Regions from separate parts of the Vreelandella sp. 21 genome, predicted to be linked through region 1. Evidence: predicted binding sites of a transcription regulator. Region 1 holds the regulator's gene; each other region holds the start of a gene.

Region 1 (9,817 bases):
TCAAGACCAATCAATCGACGCAGAGGCTCGTGCTCAAGAGCCCGGCCATGTACTAGAGAATGCAGAAATTACTCTGTTTGGTGACACCGGAGCCATCCAGCAGTCGCTGACGACGCCACGCTTAGTTCATACCCCTCAAACGGCGATGACAGATGTCCTCTCCCCCAGGGCGACACTATTTGATAGCGAAGAGCGTCAATGGCTAGCGACGGCGGAGACCGGCACCCTAAATACTGACACGCAGGCGCTCACGCTAGCTGGTTCAGCCCAATTACTTGCACCTGATGAGGGCTGGCAGTTGAATACTGAGTTATTACACTATGATGGCATCACCCGTCATGCTTGGAGCGATGCCGAAACCATACTTCAGCAACCGCCCCAGCGCATTGACGCTTCACGTATGGATGTATGGCTGGATGATAGCCAGATCCGCTTAACCAATAACGTGCGCGGCGTTCACCCGCCTGCCACTCGTTCTCAGTAGGAGTCGCGATGAACGTTCTTATTCGCACGGCACTCTTCGTCATTGCGCTACCCATTTCAGCGGCAGCGCTACCGGTTATGGCACAAAGCCAAGCCCCCGTAGAAGTAGAGGCTGACCGTTTAGATCTCGATCAACGCGCAGGCACCGCAGTGTATTCAGGCAACGTCGATATTCGGCAGGGCAATATGCAACTGCGCGGCGATCGCGTTGAGATTCAGCGCAACGATGCTGGCGAGCTATCGCGTGCCATTGCAACCGGTGGACGAGCCTACATACGTAACCAGCTCGAAGACCAAGCTAGCCCAATGGAAGGCTGGGCAAAACGTATTATTTATCATGTTGCCGAGCGTCGGGTAGAGCTCATTGACCAAGCGGAACTGACCCAGCAAGCAGATCGCTTTGAAGGTGGGCGATTAGAGTACTTTATCGACCAAGGTGTGGTTCAGGCGCGTTCTGATGTTAGTGGTGGTGAGCCACAACGTATCCGCATGACTCTTCAGCCGGAACAATAGGAGTGTCCAGTGGCGACCAATAACGCAGAGCCCGCACCTCAAACCACAGCCTCAGAATCAGCATCAGAAACCGCGCCGATAAAAACACTTTATGCCCAACACTTAGCTAAAAGCTATAAACGCCGCCGTGTCGTTAAGGATATTAACCTAGAGATATCTCAAGGCAGCGTGGTAGGGCTACTAGGCCCCAATGGCGCAGGCAAAACGACATCGTTTTATATGATTGTCGGCTTGGTTAAGTCTGATGCGGGAAAGGTTGGCATTGATGAGCTTGATTTAACCCATGCCCCCATGCACGAACGTGCAATGGCTGGTATTGGCTACTTGCCTCAGGAAGCCTCTATTTTTCGCAAACTTACCGTCGCCGACAACATCATGGCAATCCTGGAAACCCGCAAAGAGCTCGATCGTAGCGCCAGGGAGCAGCGCCTTGAGTCGCTACTGGAAGATTTTCACATCACGCACATTCGTGACAACTTCGGCATGAGTCTTTCGGGCGGAGAGCGTAGACGTGTTGAGATTGCCCGCTCCCTCGCGACCGAGCCTGCCTTTATCCTGCTTGATGAGCCGTTTGCCGGCGTTGATCCAATCTCAGTGGGCGATATTAAAACGATCATTCGAGCCCTCAAAAAGCGCCATATCGGCGTGCTGATCACTGATCATAACGTCAGGGAAACACTGGATATTTGCGATATTGCTTACATTGTAGGTGACGGCCATATCATCGCCAGTGGCCCCCCTCAGGAAATTCTCAACAACCAGCGGGTAAGAGACGTTTATTTGGGGGCTGATTTCCGCTTGTAAACAGCCATCTGTAGAAAAAATAGTAGTGGTGGCATACTTATTGCACTTGCACCAAGCCATAACTCGCACTAGGGTGGAGCTTTCTGATTAACGAGCGGTTCTCAGATGGTCATGAAAGCTTCTCTTCAATTGCGTATCGGTACACAGCTGACCATGACACCTCAGCTGCAGCAGGCCATCGCCCTGTTACAGCTATCAACGCTGGACCTCCGTCAAGAAATTCAGCAAGCACTTGATGCCAATCCAATGCTTGAGCAGGAAGATGAGTTCGGCGAACAGGCCGTTAGTGAACACCAGGAAGCTGAATGGTCCGAAAGCATTCCTAACGAACTCTCAACTGACAGTGACTGGTCAGACACTTATCAAGACCTTGGTAGCCATGGTGCCAGCAGCGAGGGGCCTGACTTTGAGCGTCAAGCCGCTGGTCAAAGTTTGCATGGCCACTTACTTTGGCAACTCGCCATGACAGATTTTTCACCACGCGACCACGCCATTGCTGAAAGCCTCATCGATGCACTGGATGCCAACGGCTACCTAACCCAGCCTCTCAATGACATTCGCGAAGGACTTAAAGCCCAAGGGCATGAAGGCCTTAGCCAGCGTGAAGTTGAAACAACCTTGCTTCGTCTTCAACAGTTTGAGCCCACCGGTGTATTTGCTCGCGACCTGCGGGAGTGCTTAATGCTGCAGCTCGCCTCACTACCGGAAGATACACCGCTGCTTATGCCTGCCAAGCGGTTAGTGCGTCAATTTCTGGAAGCGCTTGGTAAGGATGATGTGCGTTTGCTAAAGCGGCGGTTAAGTCTAGATGATGAGCAGCTTGATGATGTCATCCGCTTGATCCGCAGCCTTGATCCTCGCCCAGGAAGTGCCTTTGGCGACACTGATGACAGCTATGTAACGCCAGATTTAGTCGTACGCCATGACCACGAAGGATGGCACCTGGAGCTAAATCCTGAGGCATTGCCGCGCTTGCGCATTCAACCTGACTACGCAAGCCTGATCAAACGGGCTGACAAGAGCCAAGATAACCAATTTTTAAAAGAGCATCTCCAAGAAGCTCGCTGGCTCATCAAGAGCCTTTCAAGTCGAAATGATACGCTACTGCGGGTGGGCCGAGAAATCATAGCTCGCCAGATAGGCTTTCTGGAACACGGCGAAGAAGCCATGAAACCGCTGATTTTAGCCGATATCGCAGACGCCGTAGAAATGCATGAATCCACTATTTCCAGGGTCACCACCCAGAAATACATTCATACTCCGCGCGGAGTGTTTGAGCTCAAATACTTCTTTTCAAGCCAAGTAAGTGGCCAGGACGGCGGTGACAGTCACTCCAGCACCGCCATCCGCGCTCGAATCAAAAAACTGGTGCAAGATGAACCGCCCGGGAAACCTCTCTCAGACAGCCGCCTCGTGGCGCTATTGGAAGAGGGTGGCATTAATGTGGCAAGGCGAACGGTGGCCAAATATCGCGAGTCGATGGGTATACCCTCTTCAAGCGAACGCCGCCGTTTACGCTAATAAAACAGTGCTAACGAACAAAGTCTGTCTAAGGGCTTTGCAATAGCGCAAAAAGGGTTACAATCGAAGAACAGTCCGATGGATAAGGAGCACGTCAATGCAAGTAAATATCACTGGTCATCACGTAGATCTGACTGACGCCTTGCGTGACTATGTAAATGAGAAGCTGGAACGCGTTGAGCGCCATTATGACAATATCACCACCGTACAAGTGACCTTATCTGTTGAAAAGGAGCGCCAGCAAGCTGCCTGCACCCTGCATGCTGCAGGTGCCGATCTACACGCAGAAGCATTAGACAACGATATGTACGCTGCGATTGATGCACTAGCGGACAAAATTGATCGTCAACTCGTTAAACACAAGGAAAAAGCACAAGCTCGCGCCCAAGGCGCTGGCGTGCGTTAACTCAATGACGTTGGAAACTATTCTTCCCCCGGAGCGCGTGCTGTATGACGTCCCCGGGGGCAGCAAAAAAAGGGTGCTGGAATTTTTCAGCACCTTTATTGCGCAAAACACGCCAAGCCTAGATAGCCAAGAAGTCTTCAGCCGCCTGATTGGTCGTGAGCGTTTGGGTAGCACTGGAATAGGCAACGGCGTTGCTATTCCTCACGCCCGTAGCCCTCACTGCAGCTCGCCTATCGCTGGTTTTTTAAAGTTAGCTGAGCCAGTAGATTTCGATGCTATTGATGGCGACCCCGTCGACCTTGTTTTCGTACTTTTAGTGCCCGAAGAGGCGGACGACACGCACTTAGCCTTATTAGGGCAAGTGGCGTCCATCATGAACAACGTTGACACACGTCAGCAGCTTCGTAGAGCGGCTAGCCAACGTGAGCTATTGGACCTTATTACAGCAAAAATTCGTGAACAACCTGTTACCTAAATGGTCCACCGCTAGACACTGCCTACTAGTTTAACGTTTACCTCCATTTTTATTGGCATGCCAAGAGAAACTCTATGCAACTGGTGATCATTAGCGGCCGTTCAGGGTCCGGTAAATCTATCGCCTTACAAGCGTTAGAAGATCTTGGCTATTGTGCCATCGATAATTTGCCCGCCATGTTACTCGGCTCCCTTGTGGATGAGCTTCGCGAGCAAGGGGCACGCCCTCAACTAGCGGTAAGTATCGATGCGCGTAATTTACCAGCTGCGCTAAAGCAGCTGCCAAAAATGCTTGAATCTTTGCGTCAGAAAAGCATTCACTTCCAGGTTATCTATCTAACCACCGATGCGCGAATTCTTCTTGAGAGATACTCAGCCACGCGTCGTCGCCACCCTCTTACGCGTGATAGTGACATGACGCTTGAAGAGGCCATCAATAAAGAAGAAGAAACCCTGCTCGACATCCGTGATCTTGCCGACCTGATGATCGACACATCGCGTCTGTCGGTTCATGACCTGCGCCGCCGAATAACGGATCAGGTTGCCCAACAGCGTGAAGATAGATTAACGCTGACACTAGAGTCATTTGGCTATAAACGTGGCGTCCCACTTGACGCTGATCTCGTCTTTGACGTGCGCTGCTTACCAAATCCCTACTGGGACCCTACGCTGCGCCAATACACTGGGCGTGACGCGAACATCATCAACTTTCTTAAGGGATATCCCGTCGTAGAAGAAATGCGCAATGATATCCAGACATGGTTGGAAAAGTGGCTACCCGCTTACCAAAATAGCCAGCGCAGTTATATGACTATTGCTATTGGCTGTACCGGCGGGCAGCACCGTTCTGTCTATATGGTGGAACAACTGGCACAAATGCTGGTGAAACAAGCGGGAGAGGTTCAACTCCGTCATCGTGAGCTAGGCCTGCAGTACACCCTAAGTGAACAGCAGCCCTCCACATCCGAGCCTTCAACAAACGCGCAATAAGCAACGCCTTTTCTTCACGACCCCACTCGGCTAAAAGGAACCAGAGTGCCAGAAAGAACCTTAACACTCACTAATCAGCGCGGCCTTCATGCTCGTGCAGCGACAAAACTCGTCAAGTGTAGCCAACAGTTTTCGGCCAACATTCACGTTTACAAACAACAGCAAATGGCTGATGCGGCCAACATTATGTCGTTATTGATGCTGGCCGCCCCTTGTGGCACTGAACTTAGAGTCCATGCGGAAGGCGACGACGCCGAACAAGCACTAGAGGCCATTGAAGCACTATTCGACGCACGTTTTGACGAAGAGCACTAACATCAGTGAATACCACTGACATCATTAAAACAGCATCAGCCAACGTGTTAACTGAGCTGTTAGCTAAGGTGTTAGTTACCAGCGACGGTCATTGCATCAATTAGCCAGCTACCCGTGTGAATACTGCCACGGGTATCGATGTCATCACCGACTGCGACCAAGCCAGCAAACATGCTATTCAAATTACTGGCAATAGTGAACTCCTCGATAGGGTGCTGTATTTCACCATTTTCAACCCAAAAGCCGGCAGCACCTCGCGAATAGTCGCCAGTCACGCCGTTAACCCCCTGTCCCATTAGCTCAGTCACCCAAATGCCACGCCCCATCTGCTTCAGCAAATCATCTCGGGGCGTCAGCGGCGCTAACAAACGTAAATTGCGTGCCCCACCTGCATTACCTGTAGATTGCATACCTAAACGCCGCGCACTGTAAGCAGACAGCATATAGCTAGCCACACTACCCTGATCAATAAAGCGATTGTTGCGAGTTTGAACGCCTTCAGCATCAAACGGCGAGCTAGCCGTCGCACCCACCTCCATAGGCCGCTCTTCCAAGCCAAACCAGCTCGGGAATAGCTGGCTACCTAAACGATCACATAAGAAAGAGGATTCGCGATAAAGCGCCCCACCTGCCAACGCCCCCATCAAGTGACCTACTAAGCCGCTGGAAAGTGACGGGTCGAACAGCACCGGAAAGGTACCTGTTGGCGGCCGTTGAGCGCCTAACCGACGTAGCGTGCGTGACGCCGCTTCGCGGCCAACCTCCGCGGGATCTCGAAGCATGGCGGGATTACGTGCCGAGGTATAATCGTAATCGCGCTGCATGCCCTTCTCATCCTGTGCAATCAGCATGCAGGAAAGTGAATGACTACTGCCTTTCTGGGTGCCGAGGAAACCGTGGCTGTTAGCGTAAACTCGCACTCCCTCACCACTGGATAGCGAAGCGCCTTCCGACTGATGAATTCCCGCAACATCACGCCCCGCTTTCTCACATGCCAGCGCCAAATCGATTGCTTCATCAGTCGTCAACGACCATGGATAATGCACTTTAAGGTCAGGTAGGTCAGTTGCCATTAGCGACGCATCTGCTAACCCTGCGGCAGGGTCCTCCCCCGTATAACGGGCAATTGCCAGGGCTTTCTCTACCGTGGCTTTAATTGACGCGCTGCTGGCATCGGTAGACGAGGCGCTGCCCTTGCGCTGCCCAACATATAGCGTAATGGCAATTCCTTGATCACGTGAAAGTTCGACAGTTTCCACCTCTCCAAGACGCACGCTTATCCCAAGGCCTTGATCTACACTAGCGCCGACTTCAGCAGCATCTGCGCCTAATTTTTTTGCCAGCGCAAGCGCCTCTTCAGCACGCCGGGTTAACAGCACCTGCTGGGCCGCTGCATCAAATGCTTGTGCCATTTTGGCCTCCTTTTCGCCTGAATCGCATTGGCGGATCAATGTTGTGGTCGCAGCCTGATATAATGCTGCAAACGAAACTAATTAGTGAGTTCTAGTATGCCTAAGCAACGCCCCGAACCCCTCGATATTGATGAACAAGAAGAGCGCCCTAGTAAGTCTCAGCTCAAGCGGGAAATGCATGCTCTCCAGGCGCTTGGCGAAACGCTTATCGCGATGAAACCAGCCGAGCGCGCAAAATTCCCGCTCTCTGACGACATGTTACGCGCCATAGAAGAAACCTCTCGCATCCGCTCCCATGAAGGCCGCCGTCGCCATATGCAATATGTGGGCAAGCTTATTCGCAAAGAAGACCTTACTGCCATACAGGGTGTCTTCGACGCTATCGAGCAGGAAAAAGAGCAGCGCGATCATGCCTTTCACCGGCTAGAAAAATGGCGCGATCGGTTAGTCGAAGAAGGCGACAGCGCTGTCGATCTATTTATGGCGGAATACCCTAACGCTGACCGTCAGGTAATACGACAACTAGTGCGCAATGCGCGTAAAGAGCGTGAGCAAAGTAAACCACCGACCAGCTCGCGCAAGCTGTTCAAACACTTACGCGATACGCTGGCACTCTAACCCCTATATGTCTCAATGACTGGGCCATAAAGGCTAGTTCATAAGGACCAAGTCATTAAGACCAAGTCATCAAGACCAAGTGATGACAATCAAGTCACGAAGACTGAGTGCCGCCGACCGTCAGCTCATCCAGCTTAAGGGTGGGCTGACCGACGCCTACCGGCACACCCTGCCCCTCTTTGCCGCAGACACCGATACCTGTATCCATTTCCATATCATGGCCAATCATTGAAACACGCCCCATTGCCTCAGGACCGTTGCCAATCAAGGTAGCCCCTTTAACAGGCGCAGTAATTTTGCCATCTTCAATGAGGTAGGCTTCGCTGGCTGAAAAAACGAACTTGCCTGATGTAATATCGACCTGACCACCACCGAAACTGACCGCATAGATACCGCGCTTAACGCTTTTGATAATGTCGGCAGGTTCATCTTGGCCTGCCAGCATGACAGTATTGGTCATACGCGGCATCGGCAAATGGGCAAAAGATTCACGCCGCGCATTACCCGTTGGCGCCATATTCATTAACCGTGCATTAAGCTTATCTTGCATATAGCCAGTTAAAATACCGTCTTCAATCAGCGGCGTGTATTGCCCTGGCGTGCCTTCATCATCCACGCTTAACGAACCACGGCAATCAGCAACGGTAGCATCATCGACGACCGTCACACCTTTCGCCGCAACACGTTTCCCCATCTGCCCTGCAAACGCTGAACTACCCTTACGATTAAAATCGCCTTCAAGCCCGTGGCCCACCGCTTCATGAAGCAAAATACCTGGCCAGCCAGCGCCGAGAACAACCGGCATTTGACCAGCAGGTGCATCGACTGCCTCTAGGTTAACTAAGGCTTGGCGAACAGCCTCTTTCGCATAGCGTTCCGCTACGTTCTCATCTCGCAGCCTGGACATGGAGTAACGACCGCCGCCCCCAGCACCGCCTCGCTCTCGCCGACCATTTTTAGCCGCGATAACACTCACATTAAAACGGACTAATGGGCGGATATCTGCCGCTAAGGTGCCATCACTGGCACGCACTAACACCACTTCATAAGTGCCTGACAATGAGGCGCTCACTTGGCTAATACAGGGGTCAGCTGCACGCGCGATGCGGTCTGCTTCTTTTAACATTGCCACTTTTTCGTCAGCAGTAAGCCCCGCCAACGGATCAAGTCCTGCATAACGACCGGCAGCGCTGACAGCCACTACCGGCTGCCCAGGTAACTGCTTACCACTACGCACAATGCCCGCTGCTGTACGGCCAGTATCCATTAGCGCATCTGCGGTAATTTGATTGGAGTAGGCAAAGCCTGTCTTTTCACCTGCTAAGGAGCGCACACCAACGCCGCCATCAATGTTATAGCTGGCTTCTTTTACTTCACCATCTTCCAACACCCACCCCTCTTGCCAAGTACGCTGGAAGTAGAGATCGGCATAATCAATACCGGCCCCCAGGGCATAAGACAGCCCTGTATCAAGGGCATCCAAATCCAGGCCACTTGGTGTCAACAAAATGGAAACAGCGGTATTTACATCGCTCTTATGTGCGGTCATTAAGGGCCTTCTAGAGTGATCTGCGGCGACGTCCACGGACCTCGCACGCGATAGTGAATAGTGGTTGCTTGATCTAACGCGCTACCAAAAAGCTGGTCCGCTACAAAAAGAGCGCCACCTACAATCGGAGCACCTACGGCTATGGCTGCGAGAGGCAAGCTTTGGCTAATAGGTAGTGTGACGCCTAGTCGCTGATCAAGTTCACGTTGTATAAGATTGACGCTTCCCGTCAGGGTTAGCGTGGTAGATGGCGCTTCAATGGAAAGTGGACCGCGCAGCAGTAATTGACCCGCGGCGACATCTGCCGTGCCATGCACCCGATCAAATGCAGTTCCTTGTCCCGTCACGTCCGAAAAATCGAAACGCAAACGACGCAGTATATTGTCAAAATTAAGCAGACCAACCAAGCGAGCCGGTGTAGATTCCAGCGTCACAAAGCGCCCATCACGTACATCGGTACGAATATCGCCTTCCGCCCGACTTAATTCAAATTGCCAGGGAGCGCCTGGCCATGCCAGCGTTGCGCTAACATCCGTGGAACGGCTGCGCATGGCTATTGGCTGGCCTAGACGCTCTAACGCAGTGCCCACATCACCACCTTGTATAGAAACATCAGCGCGGGTATGGCTATTGTTAGCGTCGCCTTCCCATACCAATTCTCCGCGGGCAGAGAGCTGCCCTAATGTCAGACCGACCGGGGAAAGAGTAAAACGTTGGTCCTGGCTTTGCCAA
Region 2 (9,817 bases), 270 kb from region 1:
GAATCCAGTGGCTCTCTTCCAGTAACGCCCAGGTTTGCGCTTCAAGCGGAACCCGAACATGCTCCTCTATCTGTGCTTCGGTGAGGTCGTTGCCTTGATCATCCATTAGCGTGCCGATAATGGTGTGTTGGCCATCAGGAGTTAAATAAATCGCCAACTCTTGGCCCTGTACGCTAGCACCGTAACCACGCATGCCCCCTGGCGCCTCAAACTGACCGTGAATCGTTATCCCCTGGTTGGTGAGCGCTTGAACTGGTGCAGGCAGTTCTTCGGCATAGCTTGTGGAGATGTTGCCAATGCTCGTTAATAGTAACAAAGTGCTTAAACGAGACAGGGAAAAGTATTTCATAAGTAAATCCTTATATGTAAAAGATGAGCACTGTAATTCGTTGATGTTATGGGCAAAGGTAGGAGGCTGTCTCAGCGCAAACGTTCCAAGCCTTGTTGAAGAGTTGCTCGAGAAAGTTCGCCAAAATGCGTGTTCACGAGTTTTCCTTCTGCGTTATAAAAAAGGGTAGTGGGCATGGCGTGAGCACCCGTTGCGCTCCCTAATGCATTGTTTTGGTCAAGCCACACATTATCGAGTGAGAGGTCATGTTGATTCATAAATGTCTCAATGTGCTGGGCGCTTTCCCCCTGATTAACAAACACAAATGTGATGTCCTGCTCGGTATTTTGAGCTTCCTCAAAAACAGGCATTTCACGAATACAAGGGGGGCACCAGCTCGCCCAAAGATTAACAACAAGAGGCTGCTGCGTTTGCTTGGCAAGTTGTGGCAGGTTGGCAGAGTGGCCGTTCCGGTCTAATAAAGCAGTGTGTGGTAGTGGGCGCGATTGTTGTTCAATTAATAGAGTGCTACCAACTAGCATCCCCCATGTGAAAATTCCCGCAAGTAAAGCACCGCTTAAAGGCCAGCGTTGGCGAGAAGAGCGCCATAGAACCCAACTCGCGTAACCGAGTCCAGCAATAAGACCGGCCGCTAAATCAAAGCCACCGTCACGAATATCTAATCGGGAAATAATACCGTCATACGCTTCCCAGTAACGCACTACAAACACTACTCGCGCAGCCAGGAGAGCAATAAAAAATATCGTTATAAGCGTATCGTTGACCGCTACGCTATGTCGCCGCCCTAGTAACGCCCCCACCAAAAGCGCTATCAGAAATGTCACTATTAAAACTAGCTGATGGAGGCTGAAGCCCAAAGGGCCAATTGCAATGCTTTGTTGCAGCATAATTAACTATTATCTCAGTCAATGTTGAATGCTGCAGTATCTCAGCAGTCGATTATTTGACGATTATATTGCCTAATTGCTGAGACATTATGCCGCAATGCACCTTTCACGTGTCTGTCACCATCCATCTTATTGTATAGGGAGGAAGCGCGGTTTCCTCCAGGGCGTTTTGCAGATCTAAAGCACGCCAAGCATGTTGGCTAAGTGCCTGCTCAAGTGCTTCTCCTACATTATCTAATGGCAGTAGCGTATCGGTGACATTAAACAGGGCAAGCAGTCGGCGGCCGTCGCTTAGCGGGCCTCGCTCAATGGCTAACACGTCAGGCGGCGTGGTCAGTACGCGTTGTGTGGCGTTGGGGTGGAAGCAGGGCTCTGTGCGCCGAAGTTCCAGCAAGCGGCTAAGCGCATGAAACACATCGTGAGTCGGCGTTGAGGGGCTTTCGAGTAACAGTGCTAGCTCATCACGCTGCCAGCGGCGTCGATTAATTGAGCGCAATCGGCCGCTGCGCTCCACTCCTTCGACATCGTTAAGCGTGCCGGTCAATGTATGAATATAGAGGGCGGGAATGCCCTGGAGCGTCAGCATAATAGCTTGGCTGCACAGGAAGCGGGCAATTTGCCAGGGGTCTGGTCCTCTGCGCGTGCCGCGCATGGCCTCAAACCAAGTAATATTGATTTCGTAGGGCGAGTCACTGCCATCGGGATTGCTCCGCATGCTGACAAAGCCACCAAAGCGATGCATCAGTTCTAGCAGTGCATCTCGCTCATGATCGGGTAGCACCCCTTCTAAAGGGCGCACGCCAATACCATCATGGCTCGCGGTGAAGTTTAAATAGGTGCAGTGTCTGGGCAATATCGGCAGGCTGGAAAGCCATGTTTGAAGGGTAGTGGCTTCACCGCGGGTGAGTGTATGCAATAGCAGTGGTGGTAGGGCAAATTGATAGACCATATGGGCTTCGTCAGGCGCCCCATTGGCTAACCGTTCTAGGCCAAAGTAACTGATATTTTCTGCGTGAGGGACATTGGTCTCGGTAATTATCAGCGTGCCCGGCGCTATTTCATCCACAATGGCGCGCAGTAAACGGACCACCGTATGGGTTTCGGGAAGGTGGATGCATGGCGTTCCCAGACGCTTCCATAAAAATGCCACTGCATCCAGGCGAATGATACGCACGCCCTGTTGGAGGTAAAACAGCAGGATGCCAACAAACTCGAGCAATACGTCAGGATTTTCAAAGTTTAAATCGATCTGATCTTCTGAGAAGGTTGCCCATACATGGCGCGTGCCCCGGCGCGTGGAAATGGGCACTAGCAATGGGCTGCTACGTGGTCGAACCACGCCAGAAACATCGGTTTCTGGGTCTATTTCTATAAAGTAATCACGACCTGGCAAACTTCCGGTTAAATAATCCACAAACCACAGGGATTCGCGAGACACGTGGTTTAGCACTAAATCGCCCATCACGTCATAGTGGCTTGCCAGCTCACGGATATGCTGCCAATCACCTAGCTCTGGATTAACCTCGCGGTAATGAATGACTGAAAAGCCATCATCGCTACTCCAAGGAAAAAAAGGCAGCACATGCACGCCGCTAATACGCTCCCCCAAATAGCGTTGAAGAAACTCATTCAGCACAGCAAGAGGAGGCGTTTCCTCTGCCACAATGGAATCACCGTAGCTAATGACCCATTGATCTTTTTCGCTCCACGTTGGTGCATTATCGCCTTCAGCCGCGGTATTTTCTGTTATGGCTGGCGCCTGTGATGCACTGCGAAAGTGGTCAATGTGTTGTCCAAGACGGCGTTGTACCTCGCTGGCGCGGGGGCCGTAGAGGTGCGAAAGGAAATGGTGGACTGTCTGCTCAAATGGGGTCATAGGGGTTTCCTCTTAAACAACCTACGACAAACGCTGCAGCTTGTGTGCCAAATCGTTACAATGCTAGGTTAACGCCGCGTTTAAAGAAGCGACTATTTTTGCTTGCAAGCGCCCTTAAACTGCATGTCGTTGTAGCGCGTGGCTACTCCGCTGCTAATAAAAGTTCACAATATGCTTATATGTGCCGTTATCCGCACAAGCTGACACGCTGCACGTACTGACAACAGGTTGACTGCCATGCATTGCCCTTTTTGTGGTGCTAATGATACTCGAGTGACCGACTCGCGGCTGGTAGCCGACGGTGACCAGGTGCGCCGTCGTCGCCAATGCGCTAGCTGCCAAGAGCGCTTCACCACGTATGAAACCGCAGAACTGATTATGCCGAGGGTCGTAAAATCCGACGGCTCACGCGAAACCTTTAACGAGAGCAAGCTGCGTGCAGGCATGTTGCGAGCGCTGGAGAAGCGTCCGGTAAGTGCCGAGGCAATAGAAGCCGCCGTTGAGCGTATTCGCCAATCGCTTCGTGCCCGCGGGGACCGCGAAGTAAATGCGCGGGATATCGGTGAGGCCGTTATGAAGGCATTAAGCAACCTGGATCAGGTGGCGTATATTCGCTTTGCATCGGTATATCGTAAGTTTCAGGATTTAGACGAATTTCGCGCTGAGATAGACCGTCTTTCTCAAGATCCTGGCGATCACCCTGCATCAGCCCACAGCGATCCACATCGCGGAGAGGCTTGATGAACGAGTTGATGGAGAGAGGCTTTACCAGCGCTGATCATCAATTTATGGCGCGTGCTCTGCAATTGGCGGCGAAAGGGCTGTATACAACAGACCCCAACCCCCGGGTAGGCTGTGTTATTGTCCGCTACGATCAACACGCGGAAGGGCAAATGGTTGGCGAGGGCTTTCACCTCCGTGCTGGCGAACCTCATGCAGAAATCCACGCGCTTAACGCCGCTGGTGCAAAGGCACAAGGCGCAACGGCTTATGTCACGCTGGAACCTTGTTCCCATACAGGACGCACTGGCCCTTGTGCCGTTGCGTTAGCGGATGCCAACGTTGCCCGCGTGGTGGTCGCAATGGTTGACCCTAACCCTTGCGTTAGTGGGCGCGGTATCAAGCGGCTTCGGGAATCAGGAATTCAGGTAGATGTTGGGCTGTTGGAACAGGATGCCCGTGCGTTAAATCCTGGCTTTATTTCCCGTATGCAGCACAAACGTCCCTTTGTACGCTTAAAAATGGCCATGAGCCTGGATGGCCGCACTGCCATGGGCTCTGGAGAGTCGCAATGGATTACTGGCCCAGAAGCTCGCAGTCAAGTGCAGCGTCTGCGAGCTCGTTCAAGCGCTATTTTGAGCGGCGTTGAGTCCGTCATTATGGATGATTCACGGCTAACAGTGCGCGCAGACCAGTTGGGGCTCGATAACGCGGATACAATTAGTCAGCGGCAGCCACTACGCGTTATTTTGGATTCGCGTCTGCGGTTACCGTTAGCGGCCGCTTGTCTTCGTGAACCAGGCCGCACATTGATTATTACCACTGAACACCACAGTGAAGAAAAACGCCAAAAGCTGGAAGCTGCAGGCGCTGACATTAAGGTACTGCCCGCGGCTCAAGAAGGCCGAATCGACCTCGCAGAGATGCTGAGCTGGTTGGCTGAGCATGAGCTGGTAAATGAGCTGCTGGTTGAAACCGGCGCTACGCTGGCAGGCGCGCTGCTAGATGCAAATGCGGTGGATGAACTGCAGTTATTTGTTGCTCCCACGCTTTTGGGTGGCGAGGCTCGACCACTATTTGCGTTGCCCGGGATGACCCGCATGGCCGACCAAAAGCGTTTAACTATTAAAGAAATTCGAGCCGTTGGGAGTGACTGGCGCATCATCGCTAAACCGTGCACTGACTAGCGCGCCGGGCCAGAGCAAGGTACCCTGACGCGCGAAATCGCATGTGTTGCGACCACTTATTTTGGAGATTCCATGGCGCATTCCTCTTCAGAGGGTTTGTCCCCTATCGCTGAGCTGGTGGAAGATATCCGCCAGGGCAAAATGGTGATTCTCATGGATGATGAGGATCGCGAAAACGAAGGTGATATCATCATGGCGGCCGAAAAAGTTCAGGCCGAGCATATCAACTTCATGGCGCGTTATGCCTGTGGGCTTATTTGTATGCCCATGACTCGCGAGCGTTGCGAGCAGCTAAACCTACCGCTGATGGTGCGTGATAACGGCTCTGGGTTTGGCACTAAGTTTACGCTCTCCATTGAAGCGACCGAAGGTGTGACCACCGGCATCTCAGCAGCTGATCGTGCACGTACTGTTCAAGCAGCAGTGGCGGCGAATGCCAAGCCGACGGATATCGTACAGCCAGGGCATATATTTCCGCTAATGGCTGAACCTGGTGGTGTTCTACGTCGTGCTGGGCATACTGAAGCAGCCTGTGATTTAGCCTCTTTAGCGGGCTGCGACCCCAGCGGCGTCATCTGTGAAATCATGAATGATGATGGCAGTATGGCGCGTCGGCCTGAGCTTGAAGTGTTTGCTAAAAAGCATGGTATTAAAATTGGCACGATTGCCGACTTGATTCACTACCGTATCGTCAATGAACAAACGGTTGATGCGGTTGAAACGACCAGTGTGATGACGGCCCATGGGGAACTGGCGCTGCATGTGTTCCGGGACCGTATACAAGGTGCCCATCATTTGGCGTTAGTTAAGGGGCAACCGACGCCAGAGCAGGCGACAACGGTGCGTGTTCACTTGGCGGATACGCTGCGTGATATCGTAGGGTTAATGAAAGATGAGCAGTGCCGTTGGGATGCCCACCGTGCGCTGGAAGAGATCGCTAATGCGTCTGCAGGGGTCTTTGTGCTGATTGACGATGGTCGTCCTCACCAAGACTTGAAAGATCAACTCGATATTTTTCTGGATCGCGTGCGTCAACCGCGCACCAGCGATTCGGACGGTTCAGGTAACTACTTAACGATTGGTACTGGCTCGCAAATCCTACGCCATTTAGGGGTAGGCAAAATGCGGCTACTCAGCTCACCGTGGAAATTCTCGGCGCTCTCCGGTTTTGATCTCGAAGTTGTCGAGCGTCTAGGACCCAATGACACGGCGTATGAGCCAACTTCTCAGCAGGAATAAATTGATGCAATCCCTTTCGCAAGTTGAAGGCACTTTTGTGGATGTCGATGGCCGTTATGTCATCGTTGTAGGCCGTTTTAACCACCATGTGGTGGATAGCCTGGTGGAAGGCGCTATTGATAGCCTGACACGCCACGGCGTTGATGCGGACAATATTCATCTTGTCCACGTACCTGGTGCTTGGGAGCTACCGCTGGCAGTAAAGCGTGTACTTAACGTCATGAAGCCCGACGCTGTTATCGCTCTGGGCGCTGTTATTCGTGGTGGCACGCCGCATTTTGAATATGTAGCTGGCGGCTGCAACACAGCCATCAACCACCTCCAGCTTGAGTTCGATACGCCGGTAGCAAACGGCGTGTTGACCGTTGAGTCTATCGAACAGGCGATTGAGCGGGCGGGCACCAAAGCGGGTAATAAAGGTACGGAAGCCGCAATGGCCGCGATGGAGATGGTCTCGTTACTGCGAGCATTGCCGCTAGGAGACAACCAATGAGCGAACGTCGTGAGCGTAAGCCCTCTGCCGCGCAGCTAGGGCGCCACGCCGCGCGTGAGTTAGCGGTTCAGGGGATTTACCAGTGGCAAATGACAGGGAAATCGATCACCACTATCGAAGCTGAGTTTCGTAGCCAGGTGGCAGATGATGACCTGGAAGATTACGAAAACTGGGTGAAAGTAATGGAAATCGCTGATAAGGCGCTTTTCCATGAATTGCTGCATAACACGGTCCGGTTCAAAGCGGAGTTAGATCGTGAAATTGCGCCGCTGCTCGACCGACGCCTCGAAGATCTTGATGCTGTTGAGCTAGCCATCCTGCGCTTGGGTGCCTATGAGCTTTCTCGGCGGATGGAAGTACCCTACCGAGTAGTGATTAACGAAGGCGTTGAGCTGGCCAAATCATTTGGTGCCACCGACGGCCATAAATACGTGAACGGCATTCTCGATAAGTTAGCAAATCGCTTACGAAGTGCTGAGGTCAGCGCTCGCCGTCTGTAAGGTGAGCCTCCTGATAATGCGTTTAAGGGGCCTTTGTGCTTGGCGAATTTGAACTGATTCAGCGCTACTTCATGTCGCCGCAGGAGGCGCACGCGACAGCTGGCATAGCGCTTGAAAATGGCGACGATGCAGCGCTTTTGGTGCCCCGAGCAGGTCAGCAGCTTGTGGTCAGCGTTGATACGTCGGTGAGTAACGTGCATTTTCCTCACGATGCGCCAGCGCACGCGGTAGGACATCGCGCGCTGGCGGTGGCGCTCAGCGACTTAGCAGCCATGGGTGCGACGTCTCGTTGGTGCCTGATGGCAATGACGCTGGATAAGAGCGTCTTTAATGACCGCGAAGCTGCTGAACACTGGTTAGCAGGATACGCTGAAGGGTTTCACGCGCTTTGTCAGCAGCACTCCACCGCGCTGGTTGGTGGCGATGTCACCTCTGGGATGCTGACCATCGGTGTTACGGTGATGGGCGAAGTGCCAACTGGCCAAGCGCTAACCCGTTCAGGCGCGCAGGTCGGCGATGCTATCGCCGTGACCGGTGCATTGGGTGGTGGTGCCGGTGGCCTAGCACTTTGGCGCCAGGGCGAACGTGAGCTATCGCACCCACTGCTGACTCGTTATTTGTTGCCGCAACCTCGCTTAGCCGCGGGTGTTGCACTGCGCGGCATTGCAACGGCGGCACTGGACATTTCGGATGGCTTACTGGCAGATTTGTCGCACTTGCGTAAGGCATCTGGCGTAGGCTGTGCACTGGATATCGACGCGCTACCGTTGGCCGCAGGGTTGCAAGAAACGTTAGGCCACGATGACGCAATTAAAGCCGCGCTATCGGGTGGTGATGACTATGAGCTGCTGGTGACACTATCACCCAAAAGTCTCGCTATTGCCCAGCAGCGGCTCGCCGATCTCGGTCTCTCGCTGACGGTGATAGGTCACTGTACCGAAACGCTAGGTGTCACTGGCGTTGCCGCCAGTGACTACGAAGGGTGGCAGCATTTTAGCGGGGAAGCGCCATGAACCGAGCACCAGCGAGCGTTTGGCGTCGGCCAACCCATTTTTTTGCCTTTGGACTAGGCAGTGGTGCGGTGCCCTGGGCGCCTGGCACCTTCGGGACGCTAGCAGCAATCCCATTCTACTGGATGATGGCCGACCTCCCTTTGGCCTGGTATCTCAGCATTGTTTTTGTGGCGTTTGTGGTTGGGGTGTGGTTGTGTGACAAAACTTCCCATGACTTAGGCGTGCATGATCACTCCGGCATTGTTTGGGATGAGTTTGTTGGCTACTGGATAACCATGGCGGCAGTGCCCTTCTCGTGGGAGGCAGCTCTCTGGGGATTCATTGTTTTTCGTATTTTCGATGTCTTCAAACCGTGGCCTATCCGGTGGGCAGACCGGCGTGTTGCCGGTGGATTTGGCATTATGATTGATGACGTTATGGCGGGCATCTACGCGTGGAGTACGATGCATTTATGGTTTTGGCTACACTAATACCCTATCTGCACAAACCGGCAGGTGGGTCACCTATATAGTAAATGGACTTAGCTAATTACTGGGAACTGATCACGCAACGTCGTTGGCGAATGGCTCCAATCGTGGGGGTGTTCAAGGAGATCGCATGCGCAAGGAACGACTGATCGTGCCTATTCTCGCGGCCTTGGTGGTGGCGTGGGTGGTGGCACAACTGCTATCGAGCATCTTGTTTGAACGCAGCCTTCGTCAAGCACTAGAAGATTTGGAAGCGCGAGGGGAGTGGCGCGTTAGTCGGACGGAGAGCCGCCAAGGGTGGTTGACGTCTCAGGGAAAACTGCTTTTATCGCCCTTATTAGGGCGGCCATGGCGGTTAGAGCTTACTTACCGTGCTCGTCATGGTGCGTTAAGTACTGACGTTGAAGGAACGCTACTGCCCCGTTTAGATAGCGTTTTGCAAAAAGCCGTGGGAGAGGTCTCTGCCCCGTCTATACCGCGCTGGCAAGGACGCTACCATACGCTAAGTGGGCACAGTGAACTGCGTCTGGCACTTGCCCCTTTTGTGATCCAGCAAAATGGTCGTGAGCTATCGGTTCGTGGTGCCCGTATGCGCTTAGAAGGCGTATTTGGTGATTGGCGGTTGCGTGCGCTGCTCGACCAGCTCACGCTAACAGATGGCCCCGCTCAATTAACGATGGGGCCTTCGTCTCTTGAAAGCCGTTATACCTACATTGACGATGCCTATCATTTTGCTCAGCGTGACCATCTGCATGTTGAGTCGTTATCGCTTCACTATCCTGCCTATGATATTCGTGTGTCGCCGCTTGATGTTCACAGCCACATGGTACTCGACGAGCAAGAGCTTCGCTTGAATGGCGAACTGATCATTGGCGAGGTGAGCGTCCCAAGCGAAGCGCCCGATACACCTTTGTTAAGCGGTAGGATTGAGGCCGAGCTTTCACGCTTAAATGCGGATGCTGTTCGCGCAACAATCTTGCGTTTGCGGCAAGAAGCCTCATGGGGCGACGCTAGCCTACCAATGGCAGAAGGGCTGCTGGTGCGTTTAGCCCCTGATTTAAAAGGTGTGTTGAGTGACTCACCTCG
Region 3 (9,817 bases), 1.5 Mb from region 1:
GTGGCTCGCGTACTGGAGAGCTACGGCCACGGCCCGGGCCACGTCTTTAACTTGGGCCATGGCATCAGCCAGTTCACCAACCCTGACCACGTCACCGCCTTTATGGAGGCGCTGCACGATTTAAGCCCGCAGTATCATCAAGGCATTCCTACCCAAACGAACGCCCCTCGCCCAGGAGCAAAGTAATGAGCGATTTACGCGACGACCAGTGGTTTACCGAAGTATTTGATAGCCACGGCAGCGCTTTCTCGCTGAAAGTCACTGAGAAATTGCTGGATGTGCAAAGCCCCTACCAGCACCTGGAAGTTTATACCACGGAGACCTACGGCAACCTGATGGTGCTCGATGGCTGCGTAATGCTGACCGATCGCGACAACTTCCTCTATCACGAAATGATAGCCCACCCGGCGCTGTTCACCCATCAAGACCCCAAACGGGTGGTGATTATTGGTGGTGGCGACTGTGGCACGCTGAAGGAAGTGCTGCGTCATCCGGGCGTTGAAAAAGTGACGCAAATCGACATCGATGAAGAAGTGACTAAGGCCGCCGAGCGCTTCTTCCCAGCGCTGGTAGAAGCCAACGGCGACCCGCGTGCCGAGCTACTGTTTGCAGATGGTGTGAAGTGGGTAGACGACGCTGCCGATGAGAGCATCGACGTGCTGATTATCGACTCTACCGACCCGGTCGGCCCCGCCGAAGGGCTGTTTAAAACCGACTTCCTGAAGCGCTGCCACCGTATTCTAAAAAATGGCGGCGTGATGGTGCAGCAAAGCGAATCACCGCTTTACCACAGCGGCTCTATTATTCGCGAACTGCGTAACGACATGCGTGAAGCGGGCTTTGATAGCGTGGCCACACTACCCTTCCCACAGCCGGTTTACCCTTCTGGCTGGTGGAGCGTCACGTTGGCCGGTAAAGCGACCAGCGTTGAAAGCTTCCGCGAACAGGCTGCCGCTGAGCATAAAATGCCGCTACAGTACTACACTGGTGATGCTCACCGTGGTGCACTATCGCTGCCGCCTTTTATGCGTAAAGCCTTCGCATAACTTAGCGCCTGCGAATAGCCAAAAAGCCGAGCATTGCTCGGCTTTTTTTATGTGCTTACGTTTACTTGCCCTTTCACGTTAAGGAATAACAAATGAAAACCGTTCGTTGGTTGGGAGTAGGAATTGGTGTTTTAGTACCTGCGATGGCCATGGCCAGTACGCTGGAAACCGTTCAGGAACGCGATAGCGTACGTTGTGGCGTTAACGCTGCCCAGCCAGGCTTTTCGTCATTAGATGACGACGACCAATACCGGGGCCTGGATACCGATGTATGCCGTGCCATTGCCGCTGCGGCGCTTGGCGACGCGACAAAAGTAGACTTCGTGCCACTCGACTCGGTAGAACGTTTCACCGCGCTGCAGTCTGGCGAAGTCGATGTCCTATCACGCACCACGACCTGGACCTCGAGCCGTGACACGACGATGGGGATGAACTTTACCGGCGTAAGTTACTACGATGGCCAAGCCTTTATGGTGGCCAGCGATTTAGGCGTGCAAAGCGCTAAAGAGCTTGATGGCGCAGCAGTTTGTACCCAGTCCGGCACCACCAGCGAACTCAATCTTTCTGATTACTTTCGTATCAACGGCATGACTTATGATGCTGTCGTTTTTGATGCGCCTGAGCAATCTATTGCTGGCTTTGAAGCGGGCCGTTGCGATGTTTTAAGCTCCGACGCTTCCCAACTGTATGCCCAACGGATGCAGCTTGCTGATCCCGACATGGCGGTCGTGCTCCCTGAAATTATCTCGAAAGAACCGCTGGGCCCAGCCGTTCGTCAAAATGATGACCAATGGTTCAATCTTGTGAAGTGGTCGCTGTTTGCCATGCTAAATGCGGAAGAGCTGGGCATTACACAAGCTAACGTAGATGAACAGCTTAATTCGGAGAATCCTGATGTCATGCGCCTGCTTGGTCAAGATGGTGACTTTGGTGAGCCAATGGGCATCAATACCGATTGGGCGTACCAAATCATCAAGCAGGTGGGTAACTACGCCGATATCTTTGATAAAAACGTCGGTGCTGACTCTGACTTCAAGATTGCCAGAGGCTTAAACGCCTTGTGGAAAGATGGTGGCATTCAATACGCACCCCCTATTCGCTAATCCTGTTTATCTTTCAAACCCGTTAATCTGTAACGCTTAAACCTACTATTCTAAAACTATCAGCAACGTTAGCGACTCGCACCAAAATAGAGCAATCGCTAGTCGCTAATGTTCCTTTTTGCACCAATACTTTCGTATACAGCTGGCATTTTGCGTTGAAAAGCGCTGAATTTGACGACATATCCTTTCTGGCACCTTCCTTGCTAGCTTTTAGTGTCATGCATCTGCATGCATAACGACATTAAATCGAGTAAGGGGAACGACCATGATGAATAAAAAACACTTGGTACTGCTGGCCTCCGCGGGTGCTATCACGTTGGCCGGTGTCGCCACTGCTCAAGCTGATACGTTAGAAGACACGATGGAACGTGGCGCCGTACAGTGCGGCGTCAGTGACGGCCTGCCAGGCTTTTCCGCCCCGGACGATGAAGGTAACTGGCAAGGACTCGACGTTGACGTATGTCGTGCTGTTGCAGCTGCCGTTCTCGGTGATGCTGATGCGGTGAACTACATTTCTCTGAACGCTGTAGAGCGTTTTACGGCCCTGCAGTCTGGCGAAGTCGACGTACTTTCACGCAACACCACCTGGACCACCACTCGTGACACCACGCTGGGCCTCAACTTCACTGGCGTTAACTTCTATGATGGCCAAGGCTTTATGGTCTCCCGCGACCTGGGTATTTCCAGCGCATCTGAACTGGACGGTGCCGCTATTTGTATTCAGTCTGGCACCACGACTGAGCTAAACCTAGCAGACTACTTCCGTGCCAACGGCATGGAATTCGACCCCATCGTTTTCGATACCTCTGAGCAAACCGTGGGTGGCTTCCAGGCTGGCCGCTGTGACGTTCTCACCTCCGATACTTCCCAGCTAGCCGCACTGCGTATTCAGCTAGATGACCCGTCTGGCGCGATGATTCTGCCAGACGTTATCTCCAAAGAGCCGCTAGGCCCGGTGGTGCGTCAAGGTGACGATGTATGGTTTAACATCGTGAAGTGGTCGTTATTCGCCATGCTTAACGGCGAAGAGTACGGCATCACCAGCGAAAATGCCGAAGAGATGCTCAGCTCTGAGAATCCTGATGTTGCCCGCCTACTTGGCCAAGATGGCAACTACGGTGAAGGTATGGGCTTAGAAGCCGATTGGGCTTACAACATCCTGAGCCAAGTTGGTAACTACGGCGAAAGCTTTGAGCGCAACGTCGGTATGGGCTCTCCGCTTGAAATTGAGCGCGGCGTTAACGCCCTCTGGAATCAAGGTGGTTTCCAGTACGCACCGCCGATTCGCTAAGCGTCTCGTTTGACCCCGGCCCGCCGCCCCATTCTTCCAAGGGCATCGGCGGGCCATTTGATTGACCGTCCGTATCGCGGAGACGCCTTCCATGTCCGTAAGTCCTAACACTCGTCCCGCTGGCCACAAGCCGCCGTTTTGGCGAGATCGCGCCAAACGTGCGCTTATTTTCCAGCTACTCCTCGTCGCCGCTGTGGCAGCCTTTCTGCTCTACATTGTCGGTAATGTCCAAGACAACTTATCCGCACGTGGTATCACCACCGGGTTTGGTTTCTTGGGCAACACCGCAGGCTTTGGGATTGTGCAGAGTCTGATCGACTACTCATCTCAGAGCACTTATGGCCGTACCTTCCTGGTTGGCTTACTGAATACGTTGTTGGTGGGTGGCCTAGGGGTATTGGCCGCGACCATCATTGGCTTTATTGTTGGCATCGCCCGCCTGTCGCCTAACTGGCTGCTGGCGCGCTTAGCCACCGCCTATATCGAAACCTTCCGCAATATCCCGCTGCTACTACAAATTTTCTTCTGGTACTTTGCGGTATTACGCACGTTGCCAAGCGCCAGAGATAGCCTGGCATTTGGCGAGGCTCTCTTTCTCAACGTACGCGGATTGTATTTACCCCAGCCGCTGTTTGAGTCTGGCTTTGGCTTGATCCCTCTTACCTTCCTTGTCGCCATTGTTGCCAGTATTGCCCTGGTGATATGGAACAAGCGTCGCCATGAAGCCACAGGCAAACGCCTGCCGGCTTACTGGATCTCGTTTTTGCTGATTTTTGGCTTACCGCTGTTAGTGCTAGTTGCCACTGGCGTGCCGGTTACCTGGGAAATGCCGGAACTACGCGGCTTTAATTTCCGTGGCGGTATTACGGTAATCCCTGAGTTCCTCGCGCTTTGGCTGGCACTGTCGATTTATACCGCCTCCTTTATTGCTGAAATTGTCCGCTCTGGCATTCAAGCAATTTCGCACGGGCAAACGGAAGCTGCCCAGGCACTAAGCCTGCCACGTAACCTGGTACTTCGTCTGGTGGTTATCCCTCAGGCACTGCGCGTCATTATTCCGCCGCTAACCAGCCAGTACTTGAACTTGATTAAGAACTCGTCGCTGGCAACCGCCATCGGTTATCCCGACCTTGTCTCGGTGTTTGCAGGCACCACGCTGAACCAGACCGGCCAAGCCATTGAGGTTATTGCAATGACCATGGCGGTCTACCTAACCATCAGCCTGCTGGTGTCCATGTTTATGAACTGGTTCAACGCCCGAGTGGCACTGGTTGAACGCTAGGCCGACGGTGAGGATGTTTACATGATCCATAATCAAACAATCATTAAAGAGCGGCCAGCCCCCAGTAGTTCTGTCGGGGCGATTGCTTGGCTACGTACCAATCTGTTCAATGGCCCGATCAATACCATCTTTACCCTGATCGGGCTTTACATACTCTATTTGCTTGTTGTTCCCACCGTTCAGTGGGCGTTTTTGAATGCTGACTGGATAGGTACCACACGGGATGACTGCTCTCGGGAAGGAGCTTGCTGGGTCTTCATCAATGCACGCTTTACCCAGTTTATCTACGGCTTGTATCCCCGTGAAGAAATCTGGCGAGCCAACATCGTCTTTGCTGGCTTCTTTACGCTGATAGCCTGGCTAGCAATTCCCCGCCTGCCCCTCAAACGTTGGGTGGCGGTATTCGCTCTCGTCGGTTTCCCCATCGTTGCTTATGTGCTGCTGCACGGCGGCTACTTTGACATGCCTCGCGTGCCCACGCACCGCTGGGGTGGCTTAATGCTGACCCTACTGCTGGCCACCGTCGGTATGGTTGGCGCGCTGCCAATCGGCATTGTGCTGGCATTGGGGCGACGCTCCAATATGCCTATTGTGAAAAGCTTCTGCGTGGTCTTCATCGAGTTCTGGCGTGGGGTACCGCTGATTACGGTGCTATTCATGGCTTCGGTAATGCTGCCGCTTTTCCTGCCTTCCGATATGAGCGTCGACCGCCTAGTACGCGCACTAATCGGCTTAACACTATTCCAAAGTGCCTACATGGCCGAGGTTATTCGTGGTGGCCTGCAGGCCATCCCTAAGGGTCAGGAAGAGGCTGCCGCTGCGCTAGGCATGACCTACTGGAAGCGTATGGGGCTGATTGTGCTTCCTCAGGCACTGAAGATGATGATTCCTGGCATCGTGAACACCTTCATTTCGCTGTTTAAAGACACCACCCTGGTCATGATCATCGGGCTATTTGACCTATTGGGGATCGTACAAGCGGCGTTGGCCGACTCACGCTGGCTGGGCTTCTCGCTGGAAGGCTATGTCTTTGCCGCCTTCATGTTCTGGATCTTCTGTTTCAGCATGTCGCGCTATAGCCAGTATTTAGAACGCAAGCTGCACACCGGCCATAAGCGCTAACGCCGCTTTTATTAACGATTTTTTAGCAGGATAAAGACATGACTCAAGCAGCCACCAACATCTCTGGCCCCCCCACTTCTGACCTGATGGTTGAAATGCGCGGCGTTAACAAATGGTACGGCGATTTTCACGTGCTGCGCGATATCGACCTGGAAGTAAAGCGCGGCGAGCGTATTGTTATTTGCGGGCCTTCAGGCTCAGGCAAGTCAACCTTGATTCGCTGCATTAACCACCTGGAAGAGCACCAGCAAGGCGATATCGTGGTGGGCGGCGTACCGCTTACCCAAGACGTTAAGCGTATCGAGCAAATCCGCCGTAGCGTGGGCATGGTATTCCAGCACTTCAACCTCTTCCCTCACTTAACAGTGCTGGAAAACTGCTGTATAGCGCCCATGTGGGTGCAAAAAAAGCCGCGCCGCGAGGCGGAAGAAATGGCCATGCAGTACTTAGAACGGGTGCGTATTGCTGAACAGGCGCTTAAGTACCCGGGGCAGCTTTCCGGCGGCCAGCAGCAGCGGGTCGCCATTGCCCGTTCACTGTGCATGCACCCTGACGTGATGCTATTCGACGAACCAACGTCGGCGCTTGATCCAGAAATGATCAAGGAAGTGCTCGACGTCATGGTGGAGCTTGCTAATGAAGGCATGACCATGCTGTGTGTGACCCATGAAATGGGCTTTGCCAAAACCGTCGCCGACCGGGTGATTTTTATGGACCAAGGGCAAATTATCGAAGAAAACGCTCCTGAGCCGTTCTTTAATAACCCGCAGTCAGAACGTACCCAGCTATTCTTGAGCCAAATTTTGGGGCACTAAGTAAAGCAATTGATAAAGCAATGGGCCTCATTGAAGGCCCATCTTTGTATTTCGCTTATATCGAGCGGCGCCAACTCATCGACACAAGAGAGACCGTTCAAGATGGAAAAGCTATTTATTGACCGCGCCCCACAGCCGATTGCTCCCTTTTCGCACGCTTGCCGAGTGGGCGATTTGGTATTTATTACCGGCCAGATGCCCACCGTACCTGAAACCAACGAAATGCTGTTGGGCACCTTTACCGAACAAACTCATCGCGTCATGCAAAACCTAGCCATCGTGTTGGAAGAAGTGGGCAGTCGCTTTGAATACGTCGTGCAGTCACGCGTATTTATTACCAATATGGGCCACTTTGACGAGGTTAATCGCGTGTATGCCAGCTACTTCAAACAGCCGCTGCCAACCCGCACCTGTATTGGCGTCACCGGTCTTGCCGGCGGGGCCGATGTAGAAGTGGATATGATTGCCTGGATTCCACCCTCACCCGACTAACTCCCCAGCGGAGTAATGCTGGCAGGCTGCAGGGCAGGTTGCTCGCGGTGTTGCGTCAGCGGTTTATTGGCGAGCGCTGTGAGCAGTATCTGTAATGGGTCGCCATGACTCACCACCAACACCGTCTCGCCTTCGCAGCGACGCTCCAGCTGCTCAACAACTGCGCACATACGCTTGGCGACGTTACTTACCGCCTCCACCTGATGCTGTTGATGGCCAGCATCCTGGGCATCTAACGCCCATATGTCAGGGTAATGCCGATCCGATTGGCCATCGAGCTCACCAAAGTAGCGCTCACGAAGGCGCTCCTCTTTCTCCAGCGTTAAGCCAAACGCTTTAGCGACTCGATCAGCGGTTTGTGTTGTCCGCAAAAAGTCCGAGTGCACCACCTTGGTGGGCGTCGGCCAACGCCATTGATCAATGACGGTTGAGAGCTGCTCTTCGCCCAAAGGTGACAAGCCGAAATCGCAAAGCCCACGCCCAGGCGAACTAATAATGAGGCCTTGTTCATTCGCTTGGCTATGGCCATGGCGCATCAAAAGATAGCGATTTCGCCAATGGTAGAAAGTGGCTGTGAAAGTGTTTGACATATCTTTGTAATAAATCCTAGATTGAGAGAAATCGTTTTCGAAAAATAAACATCTAGCGCTACAAATGTCCACTTGCGAAACGCACGCGAAGTAAAAGAAGCGCTGAATTCGATAGTGGATAGCACAACACAAAAATAACGCACATAAGAGGCTAACTATGGAAACACCACGTTTCTGCAAGCGCCCGCTTGCCATGCTAGCGGCTGCATCACTGCTCCCCTTCGCACTCCTCTCTACCCATGCTTTGGCAGAGTGCGAGCGCGGTGACTTGGATCCGCTGTACTGCGATGAAAACGGCGACATGGTGGCTGATCGGCCAAGCGACGAGTCTGGGTGGGCAAACCCGGACACCCTTATTTTTGCTTATACCCCAGTAGAAGATCCGGCCATTTATTCGGATATCTGGCAGCCCTTTATTGATCATCTATCCGAGGTTACCGAACGCGATGTGCGCTTCTTTGCTGTTCAATCTAACGCCGCACAAGTCGAAGCCATGCGCAGCGGGCGTTTACACATTGCTGGCTTCTCGACTGGCCCTACCCCCTTTGCCGTTAACTTAGCAGGCGCGGTACCCTTCGCACTGATGGGGTCAGATGATGGTCAGTTCGGCTACACCCTGCAGCTATTTACCCACGTAGACTCAGATATTGAGAGCCTGGAAGACCTCAAGGGCAAGCGTGTTGCCCACACCTCACCAACGTCCAACTCCGGTAATCTAGCGCCGCGTGCCTTACTGCCAGAGCTTGGCATCACCCCCGAAGAGGATTACGACGTCGTTTACTCGGGCAGCCATGACCAATCAATGTTGGGCGTAGTCGCTCGGGATTACGATGCCGCGCCGGTGGCTTCTGAAGTAGTCGAGCGTATGGCAGCACGTGGCCTTTACGATGAGGAAGATGTGCGTCTGATCTACGAATCTGACCGATTCCCCACTACCTCCTATAACTACGCCCACAACCTACACCCAGATCTTGTAGAAAAAATCGAGGAAGCCTTCTTTACCTTCGATTTTGTTGGCACCGAGCTTGGCGAAGAGTTTGAAGGCGTCGAAAAGTTTATTCCGATTAATTACAAAGATAACTGGCAAGTGATTCGTACCATCCAGGCGGCTAATGACGTGAGCTATACACGAGAAAACCTGGAGTAACAGCGATTGCGCCGTCTCCGGCGGCGCAATTATTCGCCTTTCGATGGAAACAATCACATGCTGGAAATTACCAATCTGGTCAAACGTTATGGCCACAACGAGGCGGTGCTGAAGGGACTCGACCTTAAGGTAGAGGACAACAGCGTTGTTTCTATTGTCGGCGCGTCCGGTGCTGGTAAAAGCACCATGCTTCGCTGTATCAATCGCTTAGTAGAACCTACATCGGGCTCTATCAAACTCAACGGCACCGAACTGGTGAATGTGAAAGGCGCTGAGTTACGCCGTGCTCGGCGCAAAATTGGCATGGTCTTCCAGGGATTTAACTTACTTGACCGCCTCACCGTCATGGAGAACGTACTTGCTGGACGGCTTGGCTACGTTAATCTCTATCAAGCAATCTCACGTCGCTACCCCCAAGCTGATATAGAGCGCGCATTTACCCTCATGGAGCGCGTTGGAATTGCTCATTACGCTAATAAACGTGCCGATGAGCTTTCCGGCGGTGAGCGCCAGCGCGTCGGGGTGGTGCGGGCATTAATGCAAGAACCTGACCTGCTGCTGGCCGACGAGCCAACGGCATCGCTCGACCCGCGCACGTCCGAGCAGATCATGATACTGCTGCAGAGCCTTGCCAGTGAGCTTTCGCTACCGGTATTGATCAATATTCACAACGTTGCGCAAGCAAAAACCTACACTGAGCGCATTGTCGGCTTACGCCACGGCAAGATGATTTTTGATGGAGTGCCTGCGGACTTTAACAAAGACGCGCTAGATGCCATTTATGGTGGTATTGAAGCGCCTGACGATGCCATTACTGAGCAGCCCGATGCCCGCGTAGAGGAGCCACGACATGACGCCGTCTGACTCCCCTTCTCCCCCGCGCATCTGGAAAAAGCCGCCATTTATTGCCAACCCCATCATCCGTTACG

The links. Region 1 encodes sigma-54, which starts transcription at its own class of promoters, with help from an activator protein. Its sites were predicted from a motif close to TGGCACNNNNNTTGCTNT; they were not measured.
Region 2: a site for sigma-54 is predicted at 3,145-3,162, ahead of ACN06F_RS12225 (sugar phosphorylase). Genes of this name have one in related genera too.
Region 3: a site for sigma-54 is predicted at 2,339-2,356, ahead of ACN06F_RS17440 (amino acid ABC transporter substrate-binding protein). Genes of this name have one in related genera too.

Annotation. Positions count from the first base shown of each region.
Region 1 covers NZ_CP194673.1:2,352,501-2,362,317, forward strand. The annotation lists gene lptC (LPS export ABC transporter periplasmic protein LptC) at 1-484, shown strand, start outside; gene lptA (lipopolysaccharide transport periplasmic protein LptA) at 493-996, shown strand; gene lptB (LPS export ABC transporter ATP-binding protein) at 1,075-1,800, shown strand; gene ACN06F_RS11100 (RNA polymerase factor sigma-54) at 1,906-3,321, shown strand; gene hpf (ribosome hibernation-promoting factor, HPF/YfiA family) at 3,419-3,727, shown strand; gene ptsN (PTS IIA-like nitrogen regulatory protein PtsN) at 3,732-4,202, shown strand; gene rapZ (RNase adapter RapZ) at 4,277-5,191, shown strand; gene ACN06F_RS11120 (HPr family phosphocarrier protein) at 5,237-5,506, shown strand; gene pmbA (metalloprotease PmbA) at 5,578-6,918, opposite strand; gene yjgA (ribosome biogenesis factor YjgA) at 7,015-7,536, shown strand; gene tldD (metalloprotease TldD) at 7,631-9,085, opposite strand; gene ACN06F_RS11140 (YhdP family phospholipid transporter) at 9,085-9,817, opposite strand, start outside.
Region 2 covers NZ_CP194673.1:2,621,159-2,630,975, reverse strand. The annotation lists gene dsbG (thiol:disulfide interchange protein DsbG) at 1-349, opposite strand, end outside; gene ACN06F_RS12230 (TlpA family protein disulfide reductase) at 421-1,173, opposite strand; gene ACN06F_RS12225 (sugar phosphorylase) at 1,343-3,112, opposite strand; gene nrdR (transcriptional regulator NrdR) at 3,350-3,853, shown strand; gene ribD (bifunctional diaminohydroxyphosphoribosylaminopyrimidine deaminase/5-amino-6-(5-phosphoribosylamino)uracil reductase RibD) at 3,853-5,019, shown strand; gene ribBA (bifunctional 3,4-dihydroxy-2-butanone-4-phosphate synthase/GTP cyclohydrolase II) at 5,092-6,258, shown strand; gene ribH (6,7-dimethyl-8-ribityllumazine synthase) at 6,263-6,751, shown strand; gene nusB (transcription antitermination factor NusB) at 6,748-7,251, shown strand; gene thiL (thiamine-phosphate kinase) at 7,287-8,264, shown strand; gene ACN06F_RS12190 (phosphatidylglycerophosphatase A family protein) at 8,261-8,734, shown strand; gene ACN06F_RS12185 (DUF945 family protein) at 8,862-9,817, shown strand, end outside.
Region 3 covers NZ_CP194673.1:3,854,492-3,864,308, forward strand. The annotation lists gene hemE (uroporphyrinogen decarboxylase) at 1-186, shown strand, start outside; gene speE (polyamine aminopropyltransferase) at 186-1,046, shown strand; gene ACN06F_RS17435 (amino acid ABC transporter substrate-binding protein) at 1,139-2,149, shown strand; gene ACN06F_RS17440 (amino acid ABC transporter substrate-binding protein) at 2,415-3,440, shown strand; gene ACN06F_RS17445 (amino acid ABC transporter permease) at 3,532-4,722, shown strand; gene ACN06F_RS17450 (amino acid ABC transporter permease) at 4,744-5,844, shown strand; gene ACN06F_RS17455 (amino acid ABC transporter ATP-binding protein) at 5,931-6,659, shown strand; gene ACN06F_RS17460 (RidA family protein) at 6,762-7,151, shown strand; gene ACN06F_RS17465 (histidine phosphatase family protein) at 7,148-7,741, opposite strand; gene phnD (phosphate/phosphite/phosphonate ABC transporter substrate-binding protein) at 7,899-8,888, shown strand; gene phnC (phosphonate ABC transporter ATP-binding protein) at 8,946-9,752, shown strand; gene phnE (phosphonate ABC transporter, permease protein PhnE) at 9,739-9,817, shown strand, end outside.